3 regions of the Shewanella violacea DSS12 genome follow, and region 2 is predicted to be linked to each of the others. Evidence: predicted binding sites of a transcription regulator. Region 2 holds the regulator's gene; each other region holds the start of a gene.

Region 1 (10,618 bases), 1.2 Mb from region 2:
GCAGACTTGTAGTACTGACGGTAACGGCTCAAGCCTTCTAATTCGACACTTCCCTGGGGATTGAGGTAGATGGTGTCGGCGAAGCTGGCTAAGAAGTATTGATTCTGCCCGTAGCTATTGGCTGTGGCCAGTATCGGCTTACCACTGGCTTTAAAGCGAGTGAGAGCATCACCAATAGATTGCAGCTTGCTTATTCCGGTCCATCTAAGATGACCCATGTCTAATACGATAGATGAAATACGCTCATCGGCGGTGGCATTATCGATGGCATTGAGGACATCGGCGAGTAAGATTTCCCCTGAGCCATCATTATTCTTGCCACTTTTCATTGCCTCTTCGATGGGATCGACCTGACGCTTCTGCTCAACGATAGAACCCGCTAAGTCCAGCACTAAGGCTGAGCCAGATTCAAGCTGGACATCATCATCGACGCTGATTGCGACAATGAGCATGGCAAGTAAGCCGAAAAAGAAAAGATTAAGTACCAGCTTTCTAAATCCGTTGATGGTTTTCCAGGTGAACTGAAATATTCTTTTGATTAACGAGGGTTTAGCGGACATTATCCACTCCTTTTTCACTTCAATATCACTATGCTAACTGAAAAAACGCCAATTAGGGTAATTCAATTGTAATGGAGTCTAATAAATCCCGAGTGGCTCTGGAGTTGAGCTTAAGAGAAACAAGATGTATGCTGATTTAAATCACTTGTTTAAAAAGGATGTTTGAATGTCGTTTCCGCATTTATTAGAACCCTTGGAACTGGGCTTTACCCAGTTAAAAAACCGTGTATTGATGGGCTCCATGCACACAGGTTTAGAAGAAGAAAAGGGCGGTTTTGAGAAACTGGCAGTATTTTATCAAGAACGAGCTCGAGGTGGAGTGGGCCTGATCGTGACGGGGGGGATCTCACCAAACCTACGTGGCCGCCTCGCACCTAACGGTTGTCAATTGAGTTTTCCTTGGCAAGTATATAAGCACAAGAAGATCACTAAGGCGGTGCATGACGCCGACGGCAAGATTTGTATTCAGCTGCTCCATGCAGGCCGTTATGGTTACCATCCTTTTTCTGTGGCGCCCAGTAAGATAAAGTCGCCTATTACCCCTTTTACACCTTCGCCCATGTCAGCCAGGCAAATTCGTGGCACCATCAAAGATTATGCCTCGTCATCTGCCTTAGCGAAAAAGGCGGGTTATGACGGCGTAGAGGTCATGGGGTCCGAAGGTTATCTCATTAACGAGTTTATCTCAGCCAGCACTAACGTGCGTGATGATGAGTGGGGCGGCAGTTTCGAAAATCGGATTAAATTCCCGCTGGAGATTGTGCGTAGCATACGCGAAAAAGTCGGCAAAGAATTTATCATTATTTTCAGGCTCTCCATGCTAGATTTGATTGACAACGGCTCCTCATGGGAAGAGGTGGTCGAGCTGGCTAAGCGACTCGAGAAAGAAGGGGTCAACATCATTAATACCGGGATTGGTTGGCATGAAGCCAGAATTCCCACTATTGCTACCAGTGTGCCAAGAGGGGCTTTCGCTTGGGTTACCGAGAAACTTAAATCTGAAGTCTCGGTGCCACTCATCGCCACCAACAGAATCAACACGCCTGAAATTGCCGAACAGATCATAGCTTCGGGACAGGCCGACATGGTGTCCATGGCGAGACCTTTTTTAGCCGACCCTGATTTTGTCAATAAAGCCGCGGCTAATACGCCAGAGCTCATCAATACCTGTATTGGTTGTAATCAAGCATGTTTAGACCATGTGTTTGCACGTAAACGTTCGACCTGTTTGGTCAACCCCAGAGCCTGTTATGAGACAGAGCTTAATTTCACGCCAGCGAAGAAGAAAAAACGCATCGCCGTCATGGGGGCAGGACCTGCCGGTATGGCATTTTCTATCTACGCCGCGACACGAGGTCATGAAGTGGTCTTGTTCGAAGCTAAATCTGAGGTGGGTGGCCAGTTTAATCTAGCCCGAAAAATCCCGGGTAAAGAGGAGTTCGACGAAACCATACGTTACTTCAAAGCCCAGATGAAACTCAATAAGGTTGAGTTAAGACTCAATACCCGTTTAGATGCATCTGTGGTTCGAGACGAGCAGTTCGATGAAATTGTGATGTCATCGGGTGTGCTGCCAAGAGAATTACACCTAGAGGGCTTTGATGATCCGCGCGTGGTGGATTATCAGCAAGTGCTAAAAGGTGAAGTCAAGTTAGGTAAACGTGTCGCCTTGATTGGCGCCGGCGGAATTGGCTTCGATCTGGCCCATTTCATCTGTGAGCAGGAGTCATCCACCTTGCAACCAGACAAATGGTTAAAGCAATGGGGCATAGATAAAGCCTATAAACACAGAGGTGGGTTACGTCATGATGCTGATGCTCTCGAGACTGAACCTGAAAACGAGCCTGAGGCCCATGAGATCTATCTGCTGCAACGTAAGAGCACTAAGATGGGCAAAGATCTGGGTAAGACCACGGGATGGATACATAGAGCTGTGTTGAAACAACATAAAGTCAAAATGAAAACTGGGGTCAGCTACCAGAAGTTTGACGACTTAGGTTTACACATTTCTATCGATGATAAGGATGAGATATTAGCCGTGGACAATGTGGTTTTGTGTGCCGGTCAAGTGTCAAATCGCAGCTTACTCGAGGAGATGCAAGCCACTGGCTTACCGGTCCATCTTATCGGCGGGGTGGACGTCGCGGCTGAGCTTGATGCGAAACGTGCCATCAGACAAGGTGCAGAGCTGGCAATAGCACTTTAATATCAATCGGTATAATATTTCCAAAAGATAATAATTAAGCCTGATCTTATACGCAAATCTTTGCTTATTGAAATCAGGCTTTTTTGTGTCTTACTTATACCAGATTAGATTTTAGGACTTGGATTGTTTTTGGATTATCGCTGAGGTCGTTAGACCTAGTCAGCTAATTTTTATATTGCCATGTGCAGATAGCAGATTAGATTTTTAGGATTTGGTTTGCGGCTGGATTATCTGCGCGGCTGTTATGCCCGGGCGGGTCACAACATCACAGCCTTCAGGTGATAGCTTAAGGTCTAAATCACTGGTTGGGGTGCAACAACAGGGGAGACACTCATCGGCTTTGAGTGTGACTAAGGGCTGGGTATGATAGCTCACACTGCCGCTGATTATTGTCGTTTTACAGGCACCGCAATAACCATTACGGCACTCTGAGAAAACTTTAACTTTTTTATGCTCCAGTGCAATCAAGAGGCTAAGGTGCTGCTGATTAAACAGCAGCACAGGCTGGCCATCGAGACTGACAATCGGGGCTTTTTTTAAGATCTTATTAAAGGTCAAAATCTTCAAATTCACTTTCATCGATAGAGGCATCGATTTGACCTACGAGGTAAGAGGAAACCTCTACTTCTTGTGGCGCGACCTGAACCGCATCACTTTCTAACCAGTTCTTCATCCAAGGCAGAGGGTTGGTTATCTCGTCATAATGACATGGCAGATTGACCGACTTCATGCGCTCATTGGTAATGTACTCGACATATTGACACAAGATAGCTTGGTTAAGACCGATCATAGAACCGTCTTTAAACAGGTATTGAGCCCATTCTTTCTCTTGTTCAGCGGCTTTGACGAAAATGTCATAAGCTAGCTGCTCACACTCTTTAGCTATCTCACCCATTTCAGGGTCATCAGCACCGGCTCGCATTATCTTAAGAATATGTTGCGTGCTGTTAAGGTGCAGCGCCTCATCACGAGCGATAAGGCGGATAATCTTAGCGTTGCCCTCCATGACATTGCGTTCGGCGAATGCAAAAGAGCAGGCGAAGCTGACATAGAAACGAATCGCTTCTAATACGTTGACTGACACCATACACAGATAGAGCGACTTCTTGATAGTACGCTGTGTCACCAAGAGCTCTTTACCATTTATGATATGCGTGCCTTCACCGTGTAAGTGGAAGGCTTGAGTAAGCAAGATTAAATCATCATAGTACTGGGCAATATCGGTGGCACGCTTCAAAATCTCTTCATTTTCAACTATGTCGTCAAAAATGATAGAAGGGTCGTTGACGATATTACGTATGATATGGGTGTAAGAGCGTGAGTGTATTGTTTCAGAGAAAGACCAAGTTTCAATCCAGGTCTCGAGTTCAGGTAGCGATACCAAAGGCAAGAATGCCACATTAGGTGAGCGGCCCTGAATCGAGTCGAGCAAGGTTTGATATTTCAGGTTGGAGATGAAAATATGTTTTTCATGATCTGGAAGTGCGGCGTAATCAATTTTATCTTTACTGACATCAACTTCCTCAGGACGCCAGAAAAAAGACAGCTGTTTTTCAATTAGCTTTTCAAACACTTCATATTTTTGTACGTCATAACGGGCTACGTTGACGGACTGCCCCATGAACATAGGTTCAAGGCGAGCATTATTGGGTGTTTGACAAAATGTAGAATAGGCCATGTTTTCTTCCAGAATATAGGGGCATCATGCCCCTAATAAATTTAATAATGGACTCAATCATTAAATGTTGAATCCAGATCTTAATCACTGCTACGTGTTATACCGATTGGTATTATATCTTACACGCGCCGCCTTCACAGCCTTCGTCTTCTTCCTCTACGCTGATGATGCTATCGAGTTGATCCGACGCACCATCACGAGTGTTGTGATAATAGAGGGTCTTAAGACCGAGTTTGTAGGCATTCAACAGGTCTTTTAATAACACCTGCATGGGGACCTTATTACCTTCGAATCGACTCGGGTCATAGTTAGTGTTTGCCGAGATAGCTTGATCGACAAACTTCTGCATCAAGCCAACAAGCTGTATATACCCATCATTGTTGGGCATTTGCCAGAGTAGCTCATAGCTATGCTGGTACTTCTCGAAGTCCGGCACCACTTGCTTTAGCTGTCCATCTTTGCTCGACTTAACACTGATGAGTCCACGTGGTGGCTCGATACCATTAGTCGCGTTTGAGATCTGCGATGATGTTTCTGATGGCATAAGCGCAGATAGGGTTGAGTTACGCAGTCCGTGTTTAACGATATCCTGACGCAGTGTTTCCCAATCCATATGCAGTGGCTCATCACATATTTTATCCAGAGAACGCTTGTAAGTATCGATGGGCAATACACCCTTCGAATAGGTTGTTTCATGGAATAAGGGGCAAGGGCCTTTCTCTTTAGCCAAATTCATTGAAGCCTTGAGTAAGTAGTACTGTATGGCTTCGAATGTTTTATGGGTGATGTTATTAGCCGAACCATCTGAGTAGCGTACACCTTCTTTCGCCAAGTAATTAGCGAAGTTAATCACGCCTATGCCTAAGGTACGACGGTTCATCGAAGACTGACGCGCGGCTATGATTGGATAGTCTTGATAATCGAGTAAGTTATCTAATGCTCTTACTGCCAGATCTGCTAAGGGTTCAAGTTCCGATAGGTCTTTGATCTTACCTAAGTTTAAGGCTGACAGGGTACAAAGTGCAATTTCGCCATCTGGGTCATTGATGTTATTGAGTGGCTTAGTCGGTAGTGCAATTTCAAGACATAGGTTTGACTGTCTGATCGGTGCAACCTTGCTGTCAAAAGGACTGTGCGTATTACAATGGTCCACATTTTGAATATAGATACGGCCAGTAGAGGCGCGTTCCTGCATCATCAATGAGAATAGCTCTGTCGCTTTAATCTGTGTCTTACGCACCGAGTTATCGGCTTCATACTGAAGGTAGAGACGTTCAAATTCGTCTTGGTCTTCAAAAAAGGCATCATAAAGCCCAGGCACATCCGATGGGCTAAACAAGCTGATCATGCCGCCTTTAATCAAGCGCTGATACATGAGTTTGTTTAACTGTACACCGTAATCAAGGTGACGGACGCGGTTGTCTTCAACACCTCGGTTGTTCTTCAATACCAGCAGAGATTCGACTTCAAGATGCCAGAGAGGGTAGAACAAGGTTGCAGCGCCACCGCGAACTCCGCCTTGTGAGCAAGACTTAACAGCGGTCTGGAAATACTTAAAGAAAGGCAGACAACCAGTATGGAATGCCTCACCGCCGCGAATAGGGCTACCTAGAGCGCGAATTCGGCCTGCATTGACACCTATACCTGCGCGCTGACTAACGTATTTAACGATAGAAGAGGCCGTCGCATTGATGGAATCTAGGCTATCGTCACATTCAATCAGTACACATGAACTGAACTGGCGAGTGGGAGTACGCACTCCCGCCATGATAGGTGTTGGCAGTGAGATCTTAAAAGTGGAGACCGCATCGTAGAAACGCTTAATGTAACTAAGGCGAGTCTCTTGGGGATATTTTGCGAACAAACAGGCGGCAACCAAGATATAAAGGAACTGTGCACTCTCGTATATCTCGTGGGTGACACGGTTTTGAACCAGGTACTTACCTTCCAGCTGTTTGACTGCCGCATAGGAGAAATCCATATCGCGCCAGTGATCCACATAGCCGTCTAAGATATCGAGTTCTTCGCGGCTAAAATCTTCAAGAATATGTTGGTCATATTTACCTGACTCGACCAGTTTTACAACATGATCATAGAGTTTAGGTGGTTCAAACTGACCGAATGCCTTCTTTCTCAAATGAAAGACAGCTAAGCGAGCCGAAAGGAATTGGTAATCAGGTGCTTCAGGTGAAATTAGATCGGCAGCGGCCTTAATAATTGTCTCATGAATAGCTTCAGTAGGAATACCATCGAAAAATTGCAGGTGTGATCTGAGCTCTACTTCTGATACCGAGACGTTTTTAAGATCTTTGGCTGCCCATGTGATCACGCGGTGGATTTTTTCTAGGTCGATGGTCTCGCGCTCGCCACTACGTTTGGTGACTTTCATATTGCAATTCATTACTGATAGGCCTTGATAATAATTTTTGAGAATGAGGGGTTAAACTCTTTCTGCGATTCCCTGTATAACAACCAATTTAAAACACCCTAATTGGTACCTTCCTTGACGATTCACAAGTTTTGCCTTGTGTCTCTGTTTGTTACTTACACACCATATATAGTGTTTTTAAATTTCTTAGGTACAAGATAGTGTCGTTTACGTGATTTTGCAAGTCCCAATTATTCCAATAAGCTGTGGTCATCTTGTGGATAACTTGAGGGTAAGCTTGATGGTAATATTGAGGGTTAGTATAGGCTAACCTTTGAGGTCGGAATTTATTAGCTTTATCCCTGAAAAATGAAATATTGAACGGACTCTCCAAGATCAAAAGATCCCAAAATAAATTGGTGATCTTTTAGATCTCGTCAGCCTTTGGTGAACATTATACGAGCAATATATACTTGCCGGTCACTGTCAGTGTTAACTGAGAAACTTAAGTACATCACCAGGTGTGTTGAACTGATAATCACTTGGCCAATCTTCAGGCGTGTCAGCGTCACTTATATAGCCCCATAACGCGATACCACCAAGCATTCCCGATGCGTGTGCCGCCACAAGATCTCGTTTGGCATCGCCAAGGTAGAGGATCTCTTGGCACTTGCATTTAATCTGCTGTGAGGCGAGCAGCATGGGCGCCGTATGAGGTTTAGCGTAAAGTGTGCTGTCACCACTGATCACAGTTTTCATGGATTGGGTCAAATCTAGCGCTGCAATCAAGGGCCGGGTGTATCTAGCTGGCTTGTTGGTCACTATGCCAAAAGGGATGCCTTGAGCATTGAGATGACTGAGTAGCTCAGGCATACCGGCAAATAAATGGCAAAACTTACCGTTTACCTCTGAATAAAAGTTCAGTAGTAACTGCTGCGCCTTCAGATGAACCTCTTCAGAGGCGTCAGGTAAGGCGGCGACAGCCATTGCCAAACTGCCATCTGAAGCAATATGGCGCATCGCTTCGAGGGATACTCGAGGGTAACCTAGCTCGGATAAGCTCATATTCAACGCCCCTACCAGATCTGGGGCGGTATCGGCAAGCGTCCCGTCAAGATCGAATAACACTGCTTTTATGTTGATTTTATTAGCCGTATCGAATGCCTGTGTCATCAATCTTCACTCTTACGTGTGGCAATCATATAGTTCACATCGACACTTTTGGTATAAGTGAAGGTGTCAGTCAATGGGTTATAGGTGATCCCTGTTGCATCTTCACAGAATAGCTCGGCATTCTCGGCGAGTGAGATGAGCTCTGAGGGTTTGATAAACTTCTTATGGTCATGAGTCCCAACCGGTAGCATTTTAAGCAGGTACTCGGCACCTAAGATAGTCTCTATATAAGCACGTATATTTCGATTGATGGTGGAGAAGAATACATAACCGCCGGGTTTAACCATATCGGCACAGGCCTGAACCACTGAGCGAGGGTTAGGTACGTGCTCGAGCATCTCCATGCAGGTGATGACATCGTAGCTCGCAATATTAGAATCTCGGTGAGACTCGGCAGTGTCCTGTATATAATTGACCTGAACGCCAGTTTCTATGGCGTGCAGTCTAGCCACGTCAAGAGGTTCTGTGCCCATGTCTAAGCCGTCAACTTTAGCGCCGATACGAGCCATACTCTCAGACAAAATACCACCACCACAGCCTACATCCAGAACCCGCTTACCAAACAGACCAGCACAAGTTTGATCGATATAGTTGAGTCGCAGAGGGTTTAACTTATGTAATGGTTTAAATTCGCCTTGTGGATCCCACCAGGTTGCTGCCATTTTTTCAAATTTGGCAATTTCTGCTGGATCGACGTTTATCTCAGGTTTAATTTCTTGCTCCACTATATCACCTCAATAGGGATTATTAATGCCGCCATTATACCCATAGAATGACAGATTCAAAGCTGGTATCAATATGAATGCCTAGGATACCCCTATGTAAACTGACAGATTCAAAGCCGGTATTAATATGAAGCCTAGGATACCCATAGAATGACAGGTTCAAAGCAGGTATCAATATGAATGCCTAAGATCCCCCTATGTAAACTGACAGATTCAAAGCCGATATTAATATGAAGCCTAGGATACCCATAGAATGACAGATTCAAAGCGGGTATTAATATGAATTCCACGATCCGGCGATAGCCATAGGTAGACCGACAGATTCAAATCCAGTATCAATATGAATGCCTAGGATCCCCCTATGTAAACTGACAGATTCAAAGCCGATATTAATATGAAGCCTAGGATATCCATAGAATGACAGATTCAAAGCTGGTATCAATATGAATGCCTAGGATACCCCTATGTAAACTGACAGATTCAAAGCGGGTATTAATATGAATTCCACGATCTCAAGATCCCCTTAAAGAGGCCGACAGATTCAAAAGGACGACAGGTTCAAAGCTGGTATCAATATGGACCCCAGGATATCTATAGAATGTCAGATTCAAACTAGCGATAAATAACAAACTAGCGAATATTTAACCAATTGATTGATTAGCTAACATTGTTTGATTTAGGTCAGTTTTATATAGAGATTAATACTTATTTATCTCTAAAATTGAATAGGGTCTGGTGACAAAAAATAACTGTGTTAGAATGCCAAATCACGTTTTCAGGCTGAACCATTTACCGCGCTATTTCGGCCGGTAACGGGTAAGCACAATTTCAAGGGATCGAGCAGTTTATGACTGATCTGGCTTCATCTATAACACCAATTAATATTGAAGACGAATTAAAGAATTCATATCTAGATTACGCCATGAGCGTGATCGTGGGCCGTGCATTACCCGATGTTCGTGACGGCCTTAAGCCCGTTCACCGTCGCGTACTTTTCGCGATGAGCGAACTTAAAAACGATTGGAACAAACCTTATAAGAAATCGGCACGTGTTGTCGGTGACGTTATCGGTAAGTATCACCCCCATGGTGATACTGCGGTTTATGACACAATCGTTCGTTTAGCACAGCCTTTCTCCATGCGTTACCCTTTAATCGATGGCCAAGGTAACTTTGGTTCGGTCGATGGTGATGCTGCAGCTGCGATGCGTTATACCGAAATCCGTATGGATAAGTTAGCCCATCAGCTATTAGCAGATCTTGAAAAAGAGACTGTCGACTTTGTGCCTAACTATGATGGTACCGAGTTTATTCCGGCAGTTATGCCTACTCGTATCCCGACACTCTTGATTAACGGCTCTTCAGGTATTGCCGTCGGCATGGCGACCAATATCCCGCCTCATAACATGACTGAAGTGATTAAAGGTTGTTTGGCGCTAATCGAAGAGCCTGCACTTTCTATTGAACAGTTAATGGAATACATTCCAGGTCCAGATTTCCCCACAGCCGCCATTATCAATGGCCGCAAAGGGATTATCGATGCCTATAAAACGGGCCGTGGCCGCGCAATTATGCGTTCTAAGGCTGAAGTTCAAGTAGAAGATAATGGCCGTGAGCGCATTATCGTTCACGAAATTCCTTATCAGGTTAACAAAGCTCGTCTTATCGAGAAGATAGCCGAGCTGGTTAAAGATAAGAAAATTGAAGGCATCACTGGCCTACGTGATGAGTCCGATAAAGATGGTATGCGCATCGTTATCGAAATCAAACGTGGAGAGGTGGGTGAGGTTGTACTAAACAACCTTTATGCACAGACTCAGATGCAGTGCTCATTCGGGATAAACATGGTGGCTTTGACCAATGGTCAACCTAAACTGTTTAACCTAAAAGAGATGATAGAGTGCTTTAT
Region 2 (10,618 bases):
TTGATATAAATACCAATGAAGCTTGTATTGGATAGTGCTATTGACTGATGTTCAAGGGTTGCAGGAACAAATAAGGCTGAAGTATGAGGGACAAGGTGTTGATAGTATTCCGATTCAGTTTGAAGTAAGCCTTTAATCGGAAATATCACCTGATGCCAATCATGATGATGCCTGGTATCGACATAACCTTTAGGCATTTCAATTGTCTTGACCAAAGCGGGTGACCTTGGGTTGGCAGCCATCATCTCATTGGCTGATATAGTTTGACGGTTTGACATGGTTATATGTCCTTTCATCCTTATCAAGTCAAGGGATGACGAGACTAGCATATTAAGTAATTAGCACAAGGCGTCGACGATATCGGCCAACTGATACATAGATCTGCCATCTTAACAGGCTACCAAGATGGTCCTGAACGGTATCTCGCTATTAGCTATGTGGTTAACAAGGTAAGTAAGCAAATCCTCAAGCCATCTATTTATGTGATCCAGTTATGACTTATCCCGAGAAATGCGGCATTCCCACTACAGCTCGTTTAAATCATTCAAGCTTGGCATCACAGCCTTATGACTATAACTCATTCATTTGAGCCCGAGTTGACGGGTTAGCACTGTTATTTGTCTTTTTGTCATTATCCCGCCACTGATTTACCCAGCTATCATGGTCCTACTTACAAACCACTGGAGAATGTATGAAGTTCCATTTTGTTATTCATGAAGCTTTTGAAGGTGCTGGGTATTTTGAATACTGGTTGCATAAACGTGGTTATCAGAGCAGTTACTCCCGTGTCTATCTTGGACAGCCTCTCCCCAATGATGCCAAGAACTTTGATTGCTTAATTATATTAGGCGGCCCACAAAATCCATCTACAAGTATCGCAGAATGTTCATATTTTGATTCGGCAAGAGAACAGGCACTGATCCGCAATGCACATGATGATAGTAAAGCAGTTATTGGCGTTTGCCTTGGTGCTCAACTAATCGGAGAAGCACTGGGTGCTCAATATGAAAAAAGTCCACAAACAGAAATTGGCTATTTCCCGATCAAATTAACTCTAGAGGGGATTAATGACCCATTACTTGAGGCATTTGGTTTATCAGAGGTCGTAGGACACTGGCATAAGGATATGCCAGGGCTCACTGATTCAGCCAAAGTATTAGCGGTAAGTGAGGGATGCCCAAGACAAATTATTTGTTACTCAGACTTGGTCTATGGATTTCAATGCCATCTTGAGTTTATCAACTCCGACTTGCCAGATTTGATAGAGCAGAGTTCAGAGGATTTTTCTACCCGTGACAAGCATAGATTAGTGCAGTCAGAATCAAGAATACTCGATACGCCGACAAGCCATATGAACCAATTACTAGGCATTTTTTTAGACAAACTGGTAGCAACTTACTTAAAAAATAGGATTAAGATATGAGATATCAAGTTGAAATATCGAAAGAGAACAAATTACTTTTCAAAGTAGAGATAGAAAATATTAATAAGAAAGATAGAGATGATGCACTTGAAATACTCTTGAATCGATTTCCTCTTAATGCTGGATATCAAAGGCACGTTTTATACTCAGACAGTGAAACTCGATACTTAAAAATGACCAACAAAAGTATAGAGATTTTGGCCGCGCAGCCAATCTTCAAGTCTATGGGCTTACGATAAAAGAGCAGTACCTTGCTACTAACAACTTCAAGGTAAAAACTAGAGGTATATATGAAAAAGATAGGAATGGTAAATGCTGTATTGGTAGGGAAAATAGTGCCATTTGCTAAAGGTTCACAAAGTGCAATAAATAAGAAGTTAACGACTGATCGCCAACAGGCCTCAAGGTTGGGGTTTATTCATGACGAACAAGGTGATCGACGTTTTCACGGTGGAGTCGAAAAAGCGCTTCACTGCTATGCGAGTGAGCACTACCCGGAATGGCGCAAAGAACTAGGTGAAAAACCAATATTTCAAGCCCTAGGCGCTTTTGGTGAGAATATTAGTTCAATAGGTCTGAACGAAGATACAATTTGCCTAAAAGATAAGATTCGTATCGGAACAACACTGCTTGAAGTATCACAAGGGCGAATGCCCTGTTGGAAATTGAATATTAGATTTGAACAGCATGATATGGCACAAAGACTACAGAATACCTTACGAACTGGCTGGTATTTTAGAGTATTAGATGAAGGATATATAGGAGAAGGCGACGAGATTATCCTCTGTGACCGACCTTACCCTGACTGGCCGTTATCTAGAATAATGAAGTTAATTTTTGAAGGCTGTTTAGACGAGCAAGCACTACAGCAAGTATTAAATTTGCCTTTAGTCGACTCATGGAGAAAGCTAGTAGAGAATCGCTTGGAAAAACACTTGGTTGAAGACTGGTCTTCTCGCCTATATGGTCCCGAAGAGTAAACCTAATATAGGTGAGCGATTCACAGACTCACTTGATGATTATTAGTCCTAGGACCGCAACATCAGTTTTGACTAATAGATAATTAAGATTTTTATAGATATGAATAAATAATGAAACTGCAAGGTATCTGGAGAAACATCTTCGACCCCTTCCCCTCGAGTATAACTGCCGAAAAGAATGCTCACCTGAGCATCCACAATTAACGCTTGGTTTTGACGGCCCATTGCACTTCATGGGTTTTCAGCTCAGGCAGCTGATTTAATGAAGTATTCATGGTCTTTATAATCAGACTCAGACAAGGTATTACCTATACTCAAAATCAATTAGCGAAAAAAGACTAAGCGAAATAGTAAGCTAACACCTGCAAACAGATCAGCGAGAAAATACCGGCCAGTACATCATCGATCATGATACCAAAACCGCCTTCTACCTTGGCATCAAGCCAACGAATCGGCCAAGGCTTTAAGATATCGAAGAAGCGAAATAAGGCGAAGCCCACCACTAACCAGATCCAGCCCGCGGGAGCCGCTATCATGGTGATAAGTAATCCGGCAATTTCATCCCATACGATAGCCCCATGATCATGAACCCCCATATCTTTAGCGGCCTTATCACAGATATAAAAACCTGCAAGCACACTCAACAAGGTGAGCGCCAGATACCAAGGTAGGCTAAGGGGAGCCATCAGCAGGAATAACGGAATAGCGGCTAAGGTACCAAAGGTTCCCGGCGCTTTTGCCGCGAGTCCAGAACCAAATCCAAGTGCTAAAAAGTGGATGGGGTTCTTCAGGGAAAGATGAGTTAACGCTTTGTCTTTAGATAATATGTTCATTAGGAAAAATGCTCAAAACCTATGTTGGTCAGATTAAATGCCTCTCCATTGCGTATTAATCTCAGTTGTTTGTCTGACGTCACCTGTCCCACCTGGGTAAATTCGACGCAGGCATTGGCTAAAGCCGTCTCTAAGGCGCCTTTTTGTGCCTCAGGCACAGTAAAGAGCAGTTCATAATCCTCACCGCCGGTTAAGGCATAGCTTATGGCTTCTTGCTCTGATACCGAGTCTTTTACAGCCTGGGATAGCGGCAATAGATCCACATCGATAACCGCACCAACCTGAGAACGTTTCAGTACATGCAAAATATCCGATGCCAGACCATCTGAGAGATCTATGGCACTCGTGGCCAGATTTCGCAGCGATTGCCCCGCCAACACTCTCGGTGTCGGGTAGTAATGACGATTAATCAAATATTCGTTATATTCAACATCCACTCGCCTGTTACCTCGTATAACATCCAGGCCTAGTGCCGAGTCACCTAAGGTGCCGGTGACATAAATCCAGTCACCATTCTTGGCACCGCTTCGAGTCAGCGCGGTTCCAGTGGGCACTAACCCATTGATGGTGATGCTAATCGCACGCGGGCCACGAGTCGTGTCTCCACCTATGAGCGACACTCCGTAATACTCGGCGGCATCGAACAAACCTGTACTAAACTGCTCTAACCAGGTCTCATCCACATCAGGCAAAGTTAATGCCAGAGTCATCCATGCAGGCTCGGCGCCCATGGAAGCGAGATCGGATAAGTTAACTGCAAGGGATTTATAGCCTAAAGCTTGAGGAGGTATATCGGGGTAAAAATGGACATTCTCAACTAAGGTGTCACAGGAGATGGCAATGGATTTATTAGGAGCGGCCTGTACCAGCGCACAATCATCACCTATGCCCAACTCGACATCACGGCGCGTTTGACCACGGCGATTAAAGAAGTGTTCGATTAATTGAAATTCTTTCAAGGATTAGTCTGCCCGTATCTAAGTAAGATAAGTACATCTGATTTTATGATAAATACTGGATTCGCGAGGCAAAAAAAATGGCATCCTAAGATGCCGTTTTTCGTATTACTTACGACCCACTATCTTGTCGAGAATACCGTTGACAAACTTATGGCCATCTTCTGCACCAAAAGTTTTTGCCAGCTCGATAGCTTCGTTAATAGCAACCTTATAAGGCACATCCTTGCGGAATGTAAGCTCATAGGTCGCCATTCTCAATATCGCTTTCTCGATGGGCGAAACTTCATTAAATGGACGCTCTACATGAGGAATAATGAGTTCATCTATTTGAGCGTGTTTTGTTGCTGTTCCTGTGAATAACTCACGGAAATATGCGACATCGATACCATCGATTTTTTGCTCTGTAAGAAACTCATGCTCCACATCGGCAATATTATTTCCGCTTAACTGCCAAGAATAAATGGCTTGTACGGCTAAACGGCGGGCCTTGCGGCGCTCTGAAGGTTTCATCTTTATTCCTAATCTTGCAACTGCTGTTCTAGTTCTTGCAGGACGTTAACCATCTCCAGCAGACCAAGTGCGGCTTCACCACCCTTGTTACCTGCCTTAGTACCAGAGCGTTCAATCGCTTGCTCTATTGTATCGGTAGTTAACACACCGAATGAGACAGGAATATCAAACTCAAGTGCAACTTGAGCTAGTCCCTTGTTACATTCACCTGCAACAAAATCAAAATGTGGCGTTCCACCACGGATCACTGCACCGAGCGCAATAATTCCATCGAACTTACCGCTAGCGGCAACACGACGTGCGGCTAAAGGCAGCTCTACGGCTCCGGGGACTCGTACGACTGTGATGTTATCATCAGCGACTTGACCGAAACGCTTTAGTGTATCAACCGCGCCTTCGAGTAAACTCTCAACAAGAAAACTATTGAAACGTGATACTACGATAGCAACCTTGGCGTTTTTCGACTCGATATTACCTTGAACTATGTTCATTTATCTTACCTAAATTAGCTAATTTAACCGGCTCGGGCACGGAAGAGGCGGTATGATATCACAGCGCCTTAAGTTGTTCTCCATGCAAATCACAAGAATTTATTTAATTTGAATAGATTTTATCTATTCACTTATGTACTCGGTCACTTCTAAGCCGAAACCCGAAAGTGAATGATAACGTTTAGGAGAGCTGAGTAGACGCATCTTAGTCACTCCAACGTTGGCGAGGATCTGAGATCCTACCCCCACTTGACGAGAAGTTCCTTTCCACTTAGCTGCCGCAAGTGTCTGGCCACTGTCTTCAAGCTCGAAGGCTTTTACTTTTGCAAGAATATCACTGCTATGCTCTCTATTTCCCAAGAGAACTAAGACTCCGCCTTCATCGGCAATACGTTGCATCGCCTTCTCAAGGGACCAACTACGCTTCTGATCACGTTCCGAATGTAGTAGATCATTGAAGGTATTTTGCAGATGCACGCGTACCAAGACTTCCTCTTTAACTTCACCCTTGATCAATACATAGTGGAGCTGATTATCGATAGTGTCTCTAAAAGTCAGCATGTCGAATTCACCGAAACGTGTTGGCAGCTTACACTTAGCCTCACGTACCACATTACTCTCTTTGGTATTTCGATATTCGATAAGGTCGGCTATGGTGCCCATTTTAAGACCATGTTTTTTAGCAAAAATTTCAAGGTCAGGACGACGAGCCATGGTGCCATCTTCATTCAATATTTCGACAATCACAGATGATGCTTCAAAACCTGCCAGTCTGGCTAAATCACAGCCCGCCTCGGTATGACCGGCGCGAATAAGCACGCCGCCCTCTTTAGCCATCAAGGGAAAGATATGACCAGGCTGTACGATATCACTAGGCTTAGCCTCTTTAGCGACTGCGGCTAACACAGTTACCGCTCTGTCTTGGGCCGAAATACCTGTAGTAACCCCTTCAGCAGCCTCGATAGACATGGTGAAGTTGGTCGAGAACTGGGCATTGTTATTGGTAACCATCAGAGGTAAGTTCAGCTGCTGACAACGTGATTTTGTCAAGGTCTGACAAATTAAACCACGGCCGAAAGTCGCCATAAAGTTAATCGCTTCCGCCGTGACCATGTCTGCTGCCATGATCAGATCGCCTTCATTCTCACGATCTTCATCGTCCATCAAGATAACCATTTTACCGAGACGAATATCTTCGATGATCTCTTCTATACTGTGTAACGACATTGTAAGGCCTTAAAATTTTATAGTTTCGAGTATCTGGTTTAGGCAAAACAGCCAGTGAACCGATATTTTATTATCAATTTAATCTTCTATTTGCAGGTTTTGCTAGTCTCTAGCGCAAAAAACCCGAGCGAGCTAACAGATCCATAGTCACATTTGACTCAGGCACCGACGCTTCTTTATTGGTATAAGTCATTAAACGCTCTAAATGACGAGCTATCAAGTCAACTTCGATATTCACCTTGTCACCCGGCTTGAGGCTCTCAAGGGTCGTCTCTCCGGCAGTATGAGGCACAATTGTCAGTCTAAAACGATTATCTTTCACCTCATTAACTGTCAAGCTGACCCCATCTATGGTTATCGAGCCTTTATGGGCAATATAACGGGCTAAATCGACCGGTGCACTCAACCAAAACTCGATGGACTTGCCTCGATATTGCCTGACATCCACACTGGCTACACCGTCAACATGACCGCTAACCATGTGACCACCCAACCGGGTTGTTGGAGTCACGGCTTTTTCAAGGTTAACCTTGGTACCAACCTGATATTTGGCAAAGCCTGTCAGACTGACGGTTTCAGCCGAGATATCGGCGACATATCCATCACTTAAACATTCGACTACGGTCAAACACACGCCATTGGTGGCTATGCTATCCCCAAGACGCACATCGGACAGGTCGAGTTTATTACTCGCAACGTTAAGACGAATATCATCGCCTAATCTCTCTATCTTTCTTAAAGTCCCGACTGACTCTATGATCCCGGTAAACATGAATTATGACCTTATTTTTAACGTCAAACGGGTGTCACCACCCAATTTACGTTCATCGATTAATTCGACGGATGGAATATCTGCCATATCTGTATAATCAGGCAGAGAGATTAAATTGCGTCCGTTCGAGCCTAAAATTTTCATCGCCTGATAGAGGATTAACTCATCGGCATGATTCTGGCTTATGACACTACCAGCCAGTGTTGCTCCGGCCTCGATTAACACCGAATTATAGGTTTTACCTAAGTGAGCAAACAGGGCCGTTAACTCTACTCTGCCATCATTGTCAGATGCCAGAATGAGCCCGGAAACATGTTGCGGCCAAGTGTCTTTTTCAGCCTGAGGATAATCGATACAAGAAACCAGTAGGATAGGACTGGTAACAGTAAATAACTTAGCCGTGGAGGTGAGTCTGGCGCGGCTATCGAGTACCACCCTAAGAGGCTGGTGCAATGAGTCTGCATCGACTTGCTCCGATAACAAGCCTAGCTCACTGTGACGTACATTGAGGCATGGGTCATCCAGCAGCACAGTTTCTATGCCTGTGACCAAGGCTTCATTACGCGCTCTTAGACGCTGCACATCACGGCGAGACTCTGGACCTGTGATCCATTTTGATGCGCCGTTACTCAAGGCCGTCTTGCCATCTAGGCTAGAAGCAAGCTTTACCGTCACCCAAGGAAGTCCCCTCTCCATGCGTTTCATAAAACCTGGATTGATTCCAGCAGCCTCATCACTAAGCAGACCAACATCGACCTCTATGCCAGCATCTCTGAGCATCTTAATGCCTCGACCCGACACTTGAGGATTGGGATCTTCTACAGCCACTACAACACGGGAAATGCCGTGTTTAATCAGTGCTTCTGCGCAGGGAGGAGTGCGACCATAATGGCTGCAAGGTTCTAAGGTAACATAGGCTGTTGCGCCCTTTAGAGCAGCTTGACTGGCGCGCTTCGTGGCCATGGCTAAGGCGTGTACCTCGGCATGGGGGCCACCGGCTTGAATATGGAAACCTTCACCCAAAATCTGATCATCTAAGGTGATGACGCAACCGACGCAGGGATTAGGGCGAGTGGTATATAAGCCTCGACGTGCAAGTTTGATTGCACGGCTCATAAATTCAGTATCTTCTATTGACCACATAAGTTCACAGACCAAAAAAGTTTTAAAAAATCACTAATCGATGGAATAGTCTACTTCTGCAGTTTGGCGATAGCATCACCAAACTCGGAAACATCTTCGAATGCCCGGTAAACCGAGGCAAAACGGATATAGGCGACCTTATCTAGGCCCACCAGCTGATCCATCATCAAATTTCCGATAAGCTCAGACTTGACCTCACGCTCGCCGGTTCCCCTCAGGGTCGACTTGATTTTGGTCAGGGCCTGTTCAATCTGATCCATAGACACGGGGCGCTTCTCTACCGCCCTGAGCATTCCGCCCCTGAGTTTATCTTCATCGAAGGGCTGGCGACTGCCATCTTGCTTTACCACTCGTGGCATCACAAGTTCGGCGCCTTCGAACGTGGTGTATCTCTCGTGACACTGGACACACTCGCGGCGTCGTCTTACCTGATGTCCACCGGCCACCAGACGAGAATCGATCACTTTAGTATCGGTTGCGCTACAGAAAGGACAATGCATCAAGCCTCCAGAAATGAGTGAGAAAAACTAATGACGTTTTTACTCTAACGAAATCACCAACAAAAATGGCCGCTAAATAGCGGCCATCGAAGTTTACCTGAATTAACCTTAAAGGTTAACTATAAACAGGGAACTTAGCACACAGATCCAGAACCTGATTCTTAACGCGCTCGATAGTACCTTCATTAGTGATGTCATCCAACACATCACACATCCAGTTAGTAATCGCAACCGCTTGCTCTTCTTTGAAACCACGGCGAGTGATAGCCGGAGAACCAATACGCAGGCCAGATGTGACAAATGGTGAACGTGGATCGTTCGGTACTGAGTTCTTATTCACTGTGATATTAGCAAGACCCAGAGCCGCATCGGCATCTTTACCTGTCATATCTTTACTGATCAAATCCAGCAAGAATAAATGGTTATCGGTACCGCCAGAAACGACATCATAGCCACGATCGATGAAGGTTTTAGCCATAGCCTTAGCGTTAACAACAACTTGCTTCTGATATACAGTAAACTCAGGCTCTAGGGCTTCTTTAAATGCTACCGCTTTAGCTGCGATAACGTGCATCAAAGGACCACCTTGGCCACCAGGGAATACTGCAGAGTTTAGCTTCTTGTAGATAGCTTCATCATCGATAGCCGAAAGAATCAAACCACCGCGCGGACCGGCTAAGGTCTTATGGGTTGTTGTAGTAACAACGTGAGCGTGTGGCAGAGGGTTCGGGTAGATACCCGCAGCAACCAGACCGGCAACGTGAGCCATATCTACGAACAGGTATGCACCAACTTTATCGGCGATTTCACGGAACTTGCTCCAGTCGATGATGCCAGAATAAGCACTGAAACCAGCGATGATCATCTTAGGCTTGTGCTCAATAGCAAGGCGCTCAACTTCGGCGTAATCGATCTTACCCGTAGTCTCATCGATACCGTACTGAACCGCATTATATAGCTTACCAGAGAAGCTAACGTGTGAACCGTGAGTCAGGTGACCACCATGAGCCAGGCTCATGCCTAGTACTGTGTCGCCGCCTTGAAGCAGAGCCATAAATACTGCAGCATTGGCTTGTGAACCAGAATGTGGTTGCACGTTGGCGTAAGTCGCACCGAAAAGTTCTTTAGCACGAGAAATGGCTAGCGCTTCTGCGATATCTACATACTCACAACCGCCATAGTAACGCTTACCTGGGTAACCTTCGGCGTACTTATTGGTTAGCTGAGAACCTTGTGCTTCAAGAACACGAGGACTAGCGTAGTTTTCTGAAGCGATAAGTTCGATATGCTCTTCCTGACGGCGAGTCTCATCTTCAATCGCTTTAAACAGTTGTGGATCGTAGTCCGCGATATTCATATCTTTTTTCAGCATTAGTCACTCCAGCTTTAAATTCTTATATGTAGGGTTGCGCGGTAGTCTACAGCGCTATCGTTCACAATCCCAGTGTTTACACCATGAAATCATTTGCTTTTTGCCATGAGGAAAATTCATCTATCTTGCTCAATTTACCACCTGAGTCCCTATGAGTGATTGTTTTCATCCGATTTATTGACGCCCCTAGGCTAAACTACTCTTTTAAAATGGCTTATGTGAACTTTTAAAAAACACAGTGTTTCTTTTTTCGCATAGTCACACTAGACCTTAACCACCAAGTCTTGGTTTATTACCGCTAAATTTACTATGTTAATCGCATCATTCGGGCCAGAACTTTCCCATGTACTAGCTAAAGGCAATCCGGGTAGCTAAGTTTCTAATAACAGTTTTATGTTCACTTAGGTT
Region 3 (10,618 bases), 300 kb from region 2:
AGATAGAAAATTTAAAAAAGCCCATGATTGCCGTCGCTACGGATCTCTATTCGGGTCAGGAGATCTGGTTTAGAGAGGGCGATCTTCGTCATGCCATTCGCGCTTCTTGCTCTATGCCAGGTATATTGCCGCCAGTTAAAGTAGGCGAACGTTGGTTGGTGGATGGGGCCGTGGTCAATCCAGTTCCTGTATCTGTCAGTAGAACCATGGGCGTCGATGTGGTCATAGCGGTAGACCTTAATGGTCAGCGCCGTGGTCGAATGCAGGTCCTGCCTGTGGATATGACCTGCAATAAGCCATCCCTAGAGGAGAGTGTCAAAGCACAAGAGCATCAAGATACTGGCTTTATGGATCTGCTTGCTCGTGGTCGGGAATATGTCAGCCACCTTAGCGATAAATTCTCCAAAGGCAGTCGCTCAGATCCTGGCATGCTGGCGGTGATGTCACAATCTATGGATATTCTAGAGCAGCGCCATAAACGCGCTAGACTCATGGGCGATCCACCGGATATCTGCTTAATCCCAGATCTCGGTGACATAGGCACCATGGAGTTCCATCGCGCAGACGAGGCCATCGCGGCAGGGGAGTTGGCGGTGAAACATGCCCGACATCAGATTGAGGCAGTACTAAGTAAATACTAAGTAAGTACTAAGAAAATACTAAATAGCGATTAAGCGTATAAATTCCTTGTTAGGCTTTCATGGCCCCAGGGATAACTAGATGCATATACAAAAGGGCCTATTCGGGCCCTTTAATATTTATCAGCATCTAAAATAAGTGCAGTAGAACTAGTCGAGTTTGACCAGCATCTTGCCGCGATTCTTACCTTCGAATAAACCTATGAAGGCGGCTGGTGCCTGCTCGAGTCCTTGGTAAATAGTCTGTTCGGCCTTAATGGCTCCAGTTGCTAGCCATTGTCCCATCTGCTTGGCAAACTCAGGATAATGATCCCAGTGTTCGAACACGATAAAGCCTTCAATTTTAAGCTTCTTGATGATGATCATGCCCAGGTTATTCGGACCAGGAGTCGGCGCTGTATCATTGTATTGCGAGATCATGCCGCACACGGCGATTCTGCCGTGGTCATTCATGTTGTTCAGTGCCGCGGTGAGATGCTCACCACCGACATTTTCAAAATAAACATCTATGCCTTGTGGAGCAGCCTGTTTCAGTGCAGCACTGAGATCTTTGGTCGTCTTGTAGTTAATCACGGCATCGACGCCTAAGTCGCGCAGGTGAGCAGCCTTCTCGTCACTACCCACTGAAGCCACTACCTTGGCCCCCATTAATTTACCAAGCTGACACACTACGCTACCTACAGCACCTGCAGCGCCAGAAACAAATAATGTGTCTCCCTCTTTTAAGGCTGCGATTCGGGTCAAACCTGTCCATGCCGTCATACCTGGCATGCCTAAGACTCCGAGGAAGTGAGACTCACTCATTGGGGTCTCAGGGAGTCTAGTATGCTCACTACCATCGGTGACATAGTGACTACGCCAGCCGTTATTGGCACTGACTCTAGTGCCGATAGGAAAATCGGCATTGTTGGACTCTATTACTTCGCCTATTGAGCCGCCCTCCAGTACCTCACCTATCTCAAATGGTGCTATGTAGCTCTCTCTGTCTATCATGCGACCACGCATATAGGGGTCAACTGACATCCATAGGTTTTTAACCAGGAACTCACCGTCTGTGATGGCAGGCAATTTAACAGATGTCTGCTTGAAATTATCTGCTGTAGGCATGCCTTCCGGACGAGAGTCTAATAAGATCTGTTTGGCGTTCATAAAACCTCTTTGCTTTGCGCGCTAATTAATTGTGGTAAACTCTACACCTAAACTTTTTACCACGCAACTAGTTTGCGCGCAAATTAATTTACATGTGCAGGATATGCTGTAGTAATTACAGTATTGAGTTTAGATCCGAGTACAATGGCTGCTAGCCATCTTGTAAATTTATGCTGAGTAAAATGCTGCATAACCCCTAAGGTATGATTAGTGACCGAAAATATTCATTCGAAAATGAGCATAGACGATACACAAGCAAGCAGTTGCCTGTCGGACAACGTCTGTTTTGCCCTGTACACAGCAGGTAATGCATTAGTGCGTGCCTATCGCCCCTTGTTGAATGAATGTGGCTTAACCTATCCACAATACCTGGTGATGCAGGCGCTCTGGTTAAATGATGCTGTCAGCCTGACCCAGCTGTCTCAAATGACACGTCTTGATTTAGGCACTTTGACGCCTATAGTCAAGCGCTTAGAAGCCAAAGGTCTGTTGAATCGTGCTATCGATACCAAAGATGAGCGTAAGAAGATCATCAGGACAACACCTGAGGGGCTAGCGCTGAAACAAGAGGCATTAGCACTCAAGCAAGTCCTGCTCGATAAAGTTACCCTCAGTGAGCCTGAAATAGAGTCTCTGAGAGAGATGTGCATGACCCTCACACAAGACTTAAACAGGAAATCATAAGTTAATTTCAGCTTTATTTTGGTTTTCTGTTAACTCGCGCTGGTTTAATCTGCTTTTCGGCATGCTTCCTGCTTAATACCTGTATATCTTTTTTATGTCGGTATTTTGACAATGAATCCAATCACTAACCTTGCCAGCCCAATTAACTCAGGCACTAGCTCTGGAGCTAATTCTGCTGGGGCCAAGAGTACGAGTTTGGCCGACAGTTATGGTGTAAATACTCATCAGGCTGAAGCGGGTTCTAGCAGTGACAAGGTGAGCCTGAGTCAATCGAAAGAGGCGGCGACGGGACTCAATAGGGATGGGATTAAAGATGAGTCGGTGTCACTTTCTCCTCGTGCGGCTAGGGCACAGAAAATAGAAGCTATGGCTAAAGACTTCTTTTCTAAAGGGGATTTTTCTGCTGGTGACCTACCAAAATTGATCCAACGCCTGCATCAAGACGGGATCTTGTCAGATACCCAGCTGAACCGTCTGTCAGAAGGGGGCTTCGAGTTAGCACCAGTTCAAGGTGAGTCCGAGGATTTTATGGCTTTTATTCAGGATAAGCGTACAGAGCTAACTGCAAGTGGCGACACCCAAGGTATGAATGGTGTCCTAATTAGCCTGCTCGACGATGCCAAGAGCGTACTTAATCAGATGGATAATGCTCAGAGTAAAGAGGTGGGTCAGCAAGCGACCCGAGTATCGGCTCAATTGAATATTTATCTTAAGAGTGATACCCAGATGCCATCCAGTGAACGTGAGCAGTGGCAGGGGCTTAAATCTGTGATGCAATTGGCGTCCTCTATGGGGGAGAATCAACAAGCGGGTGGCATGGTCAATAGCTACCTGAGTCTCGGCAGATACTAGTACTGAGACAAGAAATCATTTTGACTTTCATTCAGCGTTCCTTGATTTTTTTCGTTCTTATTTGTCATATATTCTATCTGCTAGTCCATCTAAATACCCGTCGGTATAACTTGCTTAAATCCTCAGGTCAAGGCCACTCTTATCAATAAGTGGCCTCCTTTGCAGGAATAATTTATCGTTAAAACCTATGGCAATAATTATGATCTCGATCAATGTTCTTTTCATGGCTTTATAGCTTAATACACAACATATTGTGTTACACGGTTAATCTAACACTGTATATGGTGTTATTTTCGACGTGACTTGAGGAGAGATTGAACGATGCCAGTGGTTATTAAGCGGGATGGTTGCCGCACGCCTTTTGACGAAACAAGGATTAGAGACGCTGTGGTGGCTGCAGCGAATTCGGCAGGTATTGATGACAAGAATTATGCGATGAGTGTCGCAGATTCTGTCGCTAAATGTGTGGCCGATAAGACTGAGATAGATATTCATGATCTGCAAGACTTGGTCGAAAATCACTTGATGGAAGGCCCTTATAAGTCTCTCGCTCGCGTCTATATCGAGTATCGTCATGATAGAGATTTACACCGTGAAACCAGCAGCAGACTGAATCAGGAAATCCGTGGTCTAATCGAGCAGACCAATGCAGCCCTGATGAATGAAAATGCTAATAAAGACGCTAAAGTGATCCCGACTCAGCGTGACTTATTAGCCGGGATTGTGGCTAAACATTATGCTACCCGACATATTTTACCCAAGGATGTGGTTGGGGCTCATGAGTCTGGTGAGATCCATTATCATGATCTTGATTATGCGCCTTTCTTCCCCATGTTTAACTGTATGTTGATCGATCTTAGTGGCATGTTGACTAATGGCTTCAAGATGGGCAACGCCGAGATTGAGACGCCTAAGTCTATCTCTACGGCAACGGCAGTGACGGCGCAGATCATCGCCCAGGTAGCCAGTCACATCTATGGTGGCACCACGATTAATCGTATCGATGAAGTATTGGCTCCTTTCGTCACCAAGAGTTATGACAAGCAGTATCAGCTGGCGCTGGACTGGGGCATCACAGATGCTAAAGCCTTCGCCACCGCGCAAACTGAAAAAGAGTGTTACGATGCGTTCCAGTCCCTGGAATACGAGGTCAACACCTTACATACAGCCAATGGTCAAACGCCATTTGTCACCTTTGGTTTTGGTTTAGGCACCTCTTGGGAGTCTCACCTTATACAATCGTCTATGTTGAAAGTGCGCATCGCGGGTTTGGGTAAAAACCGTAAGACAGCAGTATTTCCTAAACTAGTGTTTGCTATTCGTGACGGCATTAACCACAAGGTGGGCGACCGTAACTATGATATCAAGCAACTTGCGCTCAAGTGCGCCACGACCCGCATGTATCCAGATATTCTCAACTATGAGCAAGTAGAAAAGGTCACAGGGTCATTTAAGACTCCTATGGGATGCCGCAGTTTCCTTGGCACCTATGAAGAAGGTGGTGAGCTGATCCACGAAGGTCGTAACAACTTAGGTGTGGTGAGTTTGAACCTGCCAAGGGTTGCGTTGGAAGCCAAGGGAGATGAAACCCAATTTTATCGAATCTTAGATCTGCGTCTGGCTATTGCCCGTAAGGCTCTGGACACCAGAATTGAGCGTTTAGAAGGTGTTAAAGCGCGGGTAGCTCCCATTCTGTATATGGAAGGGGCTTGTGGAGTAAGGCTTAAAGCCGATGAGGATATATCAAGTATTTTCAAAAATGGCCGCGCCTCCATTTCTCTGGGCTATATCGGATTGCATGAAACTATCAATGCCCTCTACGGCACAGATAAGCATGTCTATGATTGCGAAATCTTGCGCCAAAAAGCCATTGAAGTCATTGAGTATATGAAAGCGGCAACCGACAAGTGGAAACAGGAGACTGGCTACGCTTTCAGTCTCTACAGTACACCGAGTGAAAACCTCTGTAGTCGTTTTTGTAAGCTAGATACTCAGGTCTTTGGTGTCGTGGAAGGGGTGACCAACAAAGGTTATTACACCAATAGCTTTCATCTCGATGTGGAAAAGCAAGTCAATCCATACGACAAGTTGGATTTTGAGCAGCCATATCCAGCATTAACTAACGGTGGTTTCATCTGTTACGGTGAATATCCGAATATGCAGCATAACCTCGAAGCATTGGAAGATGTGTGGGACTACAGTTACAGCCGAGTGCCATATTACGGCACCAACACGCCTATAGATGAGTGTTATGACTGTGGTTTTACCGGTGAGTTTGAATGTGCCAGTAAGGGTTTCACCTGCCCCAAGTGTGGCAATCATGAACCGAGTCGGGTTTCTGTAACCCGTCGAGTCTGTGGTTACTTAGGCAGTCCCGATGCAAGGCCCTTCAACGATGGCAAACAAGAAGAGGTTAAGCGACGGGTTAAGCACCTGTAATCAATTAGCTAGTCATTATATGTAAGCGACAAATGCCAAGGCGTTACTGAGTCAGTAGCGCCTTCTCTATTTATTCAGGCCATTATTAAATTTCAAGGTTAAAATTCTCGCTATGAACTACCATCAATATTTTCCTGTGGATGTCATCAATGGGCCAGGAACGCGAGCGACTCTGTTTGTTTCGGGTTGCGAGCATCAATGCCGTGGTTGTTATAATCAGAGCACATGGAATCCAGATAATGGTCATCGATTTGACTTACAGATGCAGCAGCGAGTCATTAACGATCTTAAAGATAGCCGCATCAAACGCAGAGGTTTATCACTCTCAGGTGGCGATCCCCTCTATCCTGAGAATTTATCTGAGATACTCGCCCTGGTTCAGCGAGTCAAAAATGAATGTCCCGATAAAGATATCTGGTTGTGGACTGGATACAGATTAGATGAGTTATCCCCTGAGCAAAAGCGGGTAATAGATTACGTCGATGTCCTGATTGACGGTAAGTTTGAGCAGGAGAATGCGGATGTCAGTCTGGTATTTCGTGGTAGCAGTAATCAGGTAATTCACTATCTTGCAGAAAAGCGATAACTGTATTCATTCAGTTACTGTTATAATAGCGCTCATAGGATCTAACTAATTTTAAAAAACAGCCGCTTATTGAGGCTGTTTTTGCATTTTACAGAATATTTTTAAGGCACGAGCATGAATTTAAAAGAAGAGCTTCATGGACTTAGCGACAAGCTAGAACAGTTCCGTCGTAAATTAGCCGCAGCAGAAAAGCGCGGTGATAAGGGAGTGGCGTTGCAATTTAGGCAGGAAATAAACGCAGTGACTAAGCGTATTGCCAGCACTAAAACTCAGCAAACACGTGAATTGAGTAAGCAAGGCGGCTCAGTAGTGAGCTTGAAATTCAAGCGCCCTCTGACGAAAGCTGAGCAGGCTGATATGGGTAAACTCAAGAAGTCAGTAAAAGGACTCGTTGTGGTTCATCCTATGACGGCACTCGGTCGAGAAATGGGTATCAAGGTTGTAACAGGCTACGCAGCAAAAGAGTTTTAACTAGCGATTTCATCCTGGCTAGACGGTTATTCTTTAGCGAGCGACAGCATGTTTCTCTGTCGTCATCGGGTGTATTATTCCTCCTTAAACATGGGGAATGCTAGTATTAGACGTATCATTCTTACCTACCAAACGTAGAGGGAATGTGAGTACTTAGGTGAATCAATAGCCGATTAAAATGCTAAGGTATTTCACTTACTGGTAAAACCAGATAATATCCTCCCTTCACTGCAAGATAGAGTGAAAGGGTAGGATTATAAAGCCGTCGTTTTTAGACACAGGTCATTCTCGTTGTTTTTTCTGATTTATCGTCATCTCAGGGAAAGAGAGTCTTTAAGGTTATTTCATGTCGATCAAGTATATAGCTTCTTCAAAATTGCCAACGCCTTGGGGCGTGTTTGCTATGCATGGTTTTGAAGATACAGAGACTGGCAAAGAACATATTGCACTGACATTGGGTGAATGGGATAGCCAGAGCCCGATCCTTGGACGTATTCATTCAGAATGCTTAACCGGTGATGCACTATTCAGTCTACGCTGTGATTGTGGTTTTCAGCTGCAGACAGCGATGAAAAATATTGCCGATGTTGGTCAAGGTTTCATCCTTTACCTTCGCCAAGAGGGACGTGGCATAGGTTTGCTCAATAAGATTAGAGCTTATGAGCTGCAAGATCAGGGTGCTAATACCGTCGAAGCCAATGAAAAGCTGGGTTTTGCCGCCGATATGCGTAAGTACGATATGATCTTGCCTATGATGGAAAAGATAGGTATTCAGAAGGTCAAGTTGATGACTAACAATCCTCGCAAAGTGAAAGCGATGAAAGACTTAGGCATCGAGGTCGTCGAGCGTATCCCGCTACAAGTGGGCAAAAACCGCTATAATGAGTCCTACCTAAGGACCAAGTCTACCCAACTTGGACATCTGATGTCCGAAGATTATTTTGCTGATGAAGGCAAAGAATAACGTAAGTTATTGATTTTCCTTCATACAGTCGTTATATTCAGAACCATACTAATAATATCATTTCTATGTCTTATTTATGGTTCTGAAATCAGTTCTTATCCTTGCCACATTGCTCGGTTCTTTCTTCGCTTTTGCTGAAGAAGATTTTACTCATTACGCATTCGCAAATTATCTCGGTAGTGGTATCTATAAAACCTCAGGGCAGAACGCTGCTGTGGTTAACATACCTGTCAGTTTCGATCTCTATAACAATGACACCGAATCGCTTATCCTGCGCACCCCCATATCTCTAGGTTTTTTCAATTTTAAGTGGAGCGATCTTCCCGAGGGGGACTTGCCCTCTAGCGTCGGCACCATGACGATAACCCCTGGCATAGAGTATCGTATCCGCACTTCTGAACACCATGAATTCCAAACCTATTTTGATCTGGGTTATGGCAACAATTTCACTACCGGAACCAATGTCGGGATCTTGTCGGCAGGCGTCTCAAGCTTACTGGATTTTGAATTGAAACAGGCAGATCCTGTCTGGGTTAATCGACTGTTTTTTGCTGGCTATACCAGCTTCGATGGCAAGCAGAGTGAGACCTATTCGGCGATTCAATCCGGAATTGATATAGGCACAGACATACATTGGCGCTGGGATTGGTTAGGTGTCGATGTTGAGCCTAGGGTGTTTGCCGTTGGCTATTGGTATTTCGATAAACTCAGGTTCGCGATGCCATTTGGTGAAGATGTCCTAGTATCGAATAGTTTAGAAGTGGGCGCGACTTTAGCCTTTTCCAAGCCAATATTTTGGGAGTGGATGGGCATAGATAGGCTAGGTCTCAGTGTCAGGGCTGGTGATGGGATTAAGGCCTGGCGTTTACTCTTCGAGTTCCCTATCTAGATTCTCTCGGATAAAGTCCAGAAACACCCGAATTTTAGGTGAGATTAATTCCCTTTTTTGGTAGAGGGCATAGGTCGAACTCAAAGGGGCGCAGGGGCTAAAGGTGTCTTGTGCCAGTATTTGGACTAAGCTGCCATTTTTCAACTCTTCCTTTACGGCCCATAGCGGGATCAAGGCAAAACCTGCATCATTTAGCATGAGCTGTTTCTGGCCATTGACTGAGTTGACCGTGAGTCCTTCAGAAATGGTCAATTTTTTAAAAGCATGAGGAGCTGATGTCATCACCAACCATTCTCGCCAGCCGGCATAGCCATATTTGATACAATCAAATTCATGCAAGTCATTAGCCGACAGGGGTTGTCCATGCTGAGTAATGTATTGCGGGCTCGAACAGATCAAGAAGTTATTATCGGTCAGCTTACGGGCGATCAAGTTTGAGTCAGGTAGATGGCCGCTGCGTATAGCGATATCGACATTCTCCTCCACCATATCGATAACACGCTCGGTTAATTCCAACTCAATGTTTACTTCTGGATATTGACGTATAAATGCAGAGATCAATGGCAGTACGCAGCTTTCACCGAAGCCAACTGTCATGCTGACTTTCAAATGACCCTTAGGGTTTTTCTGCAACTCATTTACCGCCCTATGAGCCTCATCGAGTTCGGAGACGATACGCTGAGAATATTGATAGTAGGTTAAGCCTGCTTCGGTTAAGCCTATATTGCGGGTATTACGATTGAGTAAGCGAATACCAAGGTCTTTCTCTAGTGCCATCAATTGGCGGGAGATGGAGGAGGGCTGAATATCGAAAACTCGACTCGCTTTCGAGATGCTACCGGTTTCTACGACACAGTTAAAATAATGTAGCCGAGTCAGCATGCTCATATGTGTACCTCTCTATCTGTATGTATGAGCAGAATATCATTATTGCCTAAAAGACAAAAATGGTTTGTTTAGCCGTGCGTTGATGGTTGATTAGGCAATAACTAAACTAGCCTGACTAATGCCAATCGGTATCACTAGCCATTCAATGATAGAGACGAAAAATATGAAAGCCATGATCATAAAGCAACTGGGTTCCAGTCATGTGTTTCAACTGACCGAAAAAGTAAAACCTGTATTGAAACCAGGCCACATGCTGGTGGAAGTGAAAGCCAGCAGTGTGAATCCGTTAGATATCATGTTGCGCTCGAGCGATACCCCCTGGTCTGCTAATTTACCTGAAATACTTCACGGCGATGTGGCAGGAATTGTGAGTGAAGTGGCCGACGACGTCACTAGCTTAAAGGTTGGAGATGAGGTTTACGGCTGCGCGGGAGGAATCGCGGGTATCGATGGTGCATTAGCAGAATTTATGTTGGTCGATGCCGATTTAATGGCGCTTAAGCCCAAAAGCTTGACCATGAAGCAGGCTGCAGCCCTGCCTCTTGTGTCTATCACTGCATGGGAAGCCTTGTGTCATAAACTCAAGGTAAAGCAAGGAGATAAGGTTTTGATCCATGGCGCTACTGGCGGGGTTGGCCATGTGGCTATTCAGTTAGCCAAGCATCTTGGCGCAGAGGTCACGGCGACATCAACGCCGCGAAATATGAAACTTGCCGCCAGTATAGGCGCCGATAACTTAGTCGATATCAAGGCGCAGTCTGTGGCCGACTATGTTGAACAATATACTAATGGAGTGGGGTTCGATGCCATATTCGATCCCGTAGCCGGTGACAATATTCAGCTCAGTTTCGAAGCCGCTCGATTTAACGGGGCCGTCGCCACCACTTTACCCATAGATAATGTATTACAGGTGGCGTTAAAAAGCCTGAGTTTTCACAGCGTACTTATGCTTATTCCCCTGGTCGAAGGTATAAACCGACAATCTCATGGAGAAATTTTAACTCAGATTGCAGAGCTAGTAGATGCTGGCATTATCGAACCTCTGCTCGATGACTCTG

Evidence for each region. The regulator NrdR, encoded in region 2, represses ribonucleotide reductase genes. The targets are predictions, from matches to a motif close to AAACACNANATNTNGTGTTT.
Region 1: the regulator NrdR is predicted to act here: its motif matches at 6,991-7,010, upstream of nrdA (class 1a ribonucleoside-diphosphate reductase subunit alpha).
Region 3: the regulator NrdR is predicted to act here: its motif matches at 3,563-3,582, upstream of nrdD (anaerobic ribonucleoside-triphosphate reductase).

The regions. Positions count from the first base shown of each region.
Region 1 covers NC_014012.1:2,369,687-2,380,304, forward strand. The annotation lists gene sppA (signal peptide peptidase SppA) at 1-560, opposite strand, end outside; gene SVI_RS09690 (oxidoreductase) at 727-2,766, shown strand; gene yfaE (class I ribonucleotide reductase maintenance protein YfaE) at 2,971-3,345, opposite strand; gene nrdB (class Ia ribonucleoside-diphosphate reductase subunit beta) at 3,314-4,444, opposite strand; gene nrdA (class 1a ribonucleoside-diphosphate reductase subunit alpha) at 4,557-6,845, opposite strand; gene SVI_RS09710 (HAD family hydrolase) at 7,305-7,985, opposite strand; gene ubiG (bifunctional 2-polyprenyl-6-hydroxyphenol methylase/3-demethylubiquinol 3-O-methyltransferase UbiG) at 7,985-8,647, opposite strand; gene gyrA (DNA gyrase subunit A) at 9,558-10,618, shown strand, end outside.
Region 2 covers NC_014012.1:3,612,988-3,623,605, forward strand. The annotation lists gene SVI_RS15060 (AraC family transcriptional regulator) at 1-278, opposite strand, end outside; gene SVI_RS15065 (type 1 glutamine amidotransferase) at 692-1,423, shown strand; gene SVI_RS15075 (MOSC domain-containing protein) at 1,714-2,403, shown strand; gene SVI_RS15080 (phosphatidylglycerophosphatase A family protein) at 2,742-3,236, opposite strand; gene thiL (thiamine-phosphate kinase) at 3,236-4,195, opposite strand; gene nusB (transcription antitermination factor NusB) at 4,301-4,705, opposite strand; gene ribH (6,7-dimethyl-8-ribityllumazine synthase) at 4,714-5,196, opposite strand; gene ribBA (bifunctional 3,4-dihydroxy-2-butanone-4-phosphate synthase/GTP cyclohydrolase II) at 5,320-6,423, opposite strand; gene SVI_RS15105 (riboflavin synthase) at 6,533-7,195, opposite strand; gene ribD (bifunctional diaminohydroxyphosphoribosylaminopyrimidine deaminase/5-amino-6-(5-phosphoribosylamino)uracil reductase RibD) at 7,199-8,338, opposite strand; gene nrdR (transcriptional regulator NrdR) at 8,389-8,838, opposite strand; gene glyA (serine hydroxymethyltransferase) at 8,954-10,210, opposite strand.
Region 3 covers NC_014012.1:3,313,422-3,324,039, reverse strand. The annotation lists gene rssA (patatin-like phospholipase RssA) at 1-641, shown strand, start outside; gene SVI_RS13820 (NADP-dependent oxidoreductase) at 789-1,787, opposite strand; gene SVI_RS13815 (MarR family winged helix-turn-helix transcriptional regulator) at 2,022-2,471, shown strand; gene SVI_RS13810 (hypothetical protein) at 2,583-3,323, shown strand; gene nrdD (anaerobic ribonucleoside-triphosphate reductase) at 3,645-5,762, shown strand; gene nrdG (anaerobic ribonucleoside-triphosphate reductase-activating protein) at 5,875-6,348, shown strand; gene SVI_RS13795 (YibL family ribosome-associated protein) at 6,463-6,819, shown strand; gene ribA (GTP cyclohydrolase II) at 7,166-7,783, shown strand; gene SVI_RS13785 (hypothetical protein) at 7,860-8,672, shown strand; gene SVI_RS13780 (LysR family transcriptional regulator) at 8,649-9,560, opposite strand; gene SVI_RS13775 (zinc-dependent alcohol dehydrogenase family protein) at 9,724-10,618, shown strand, end outside.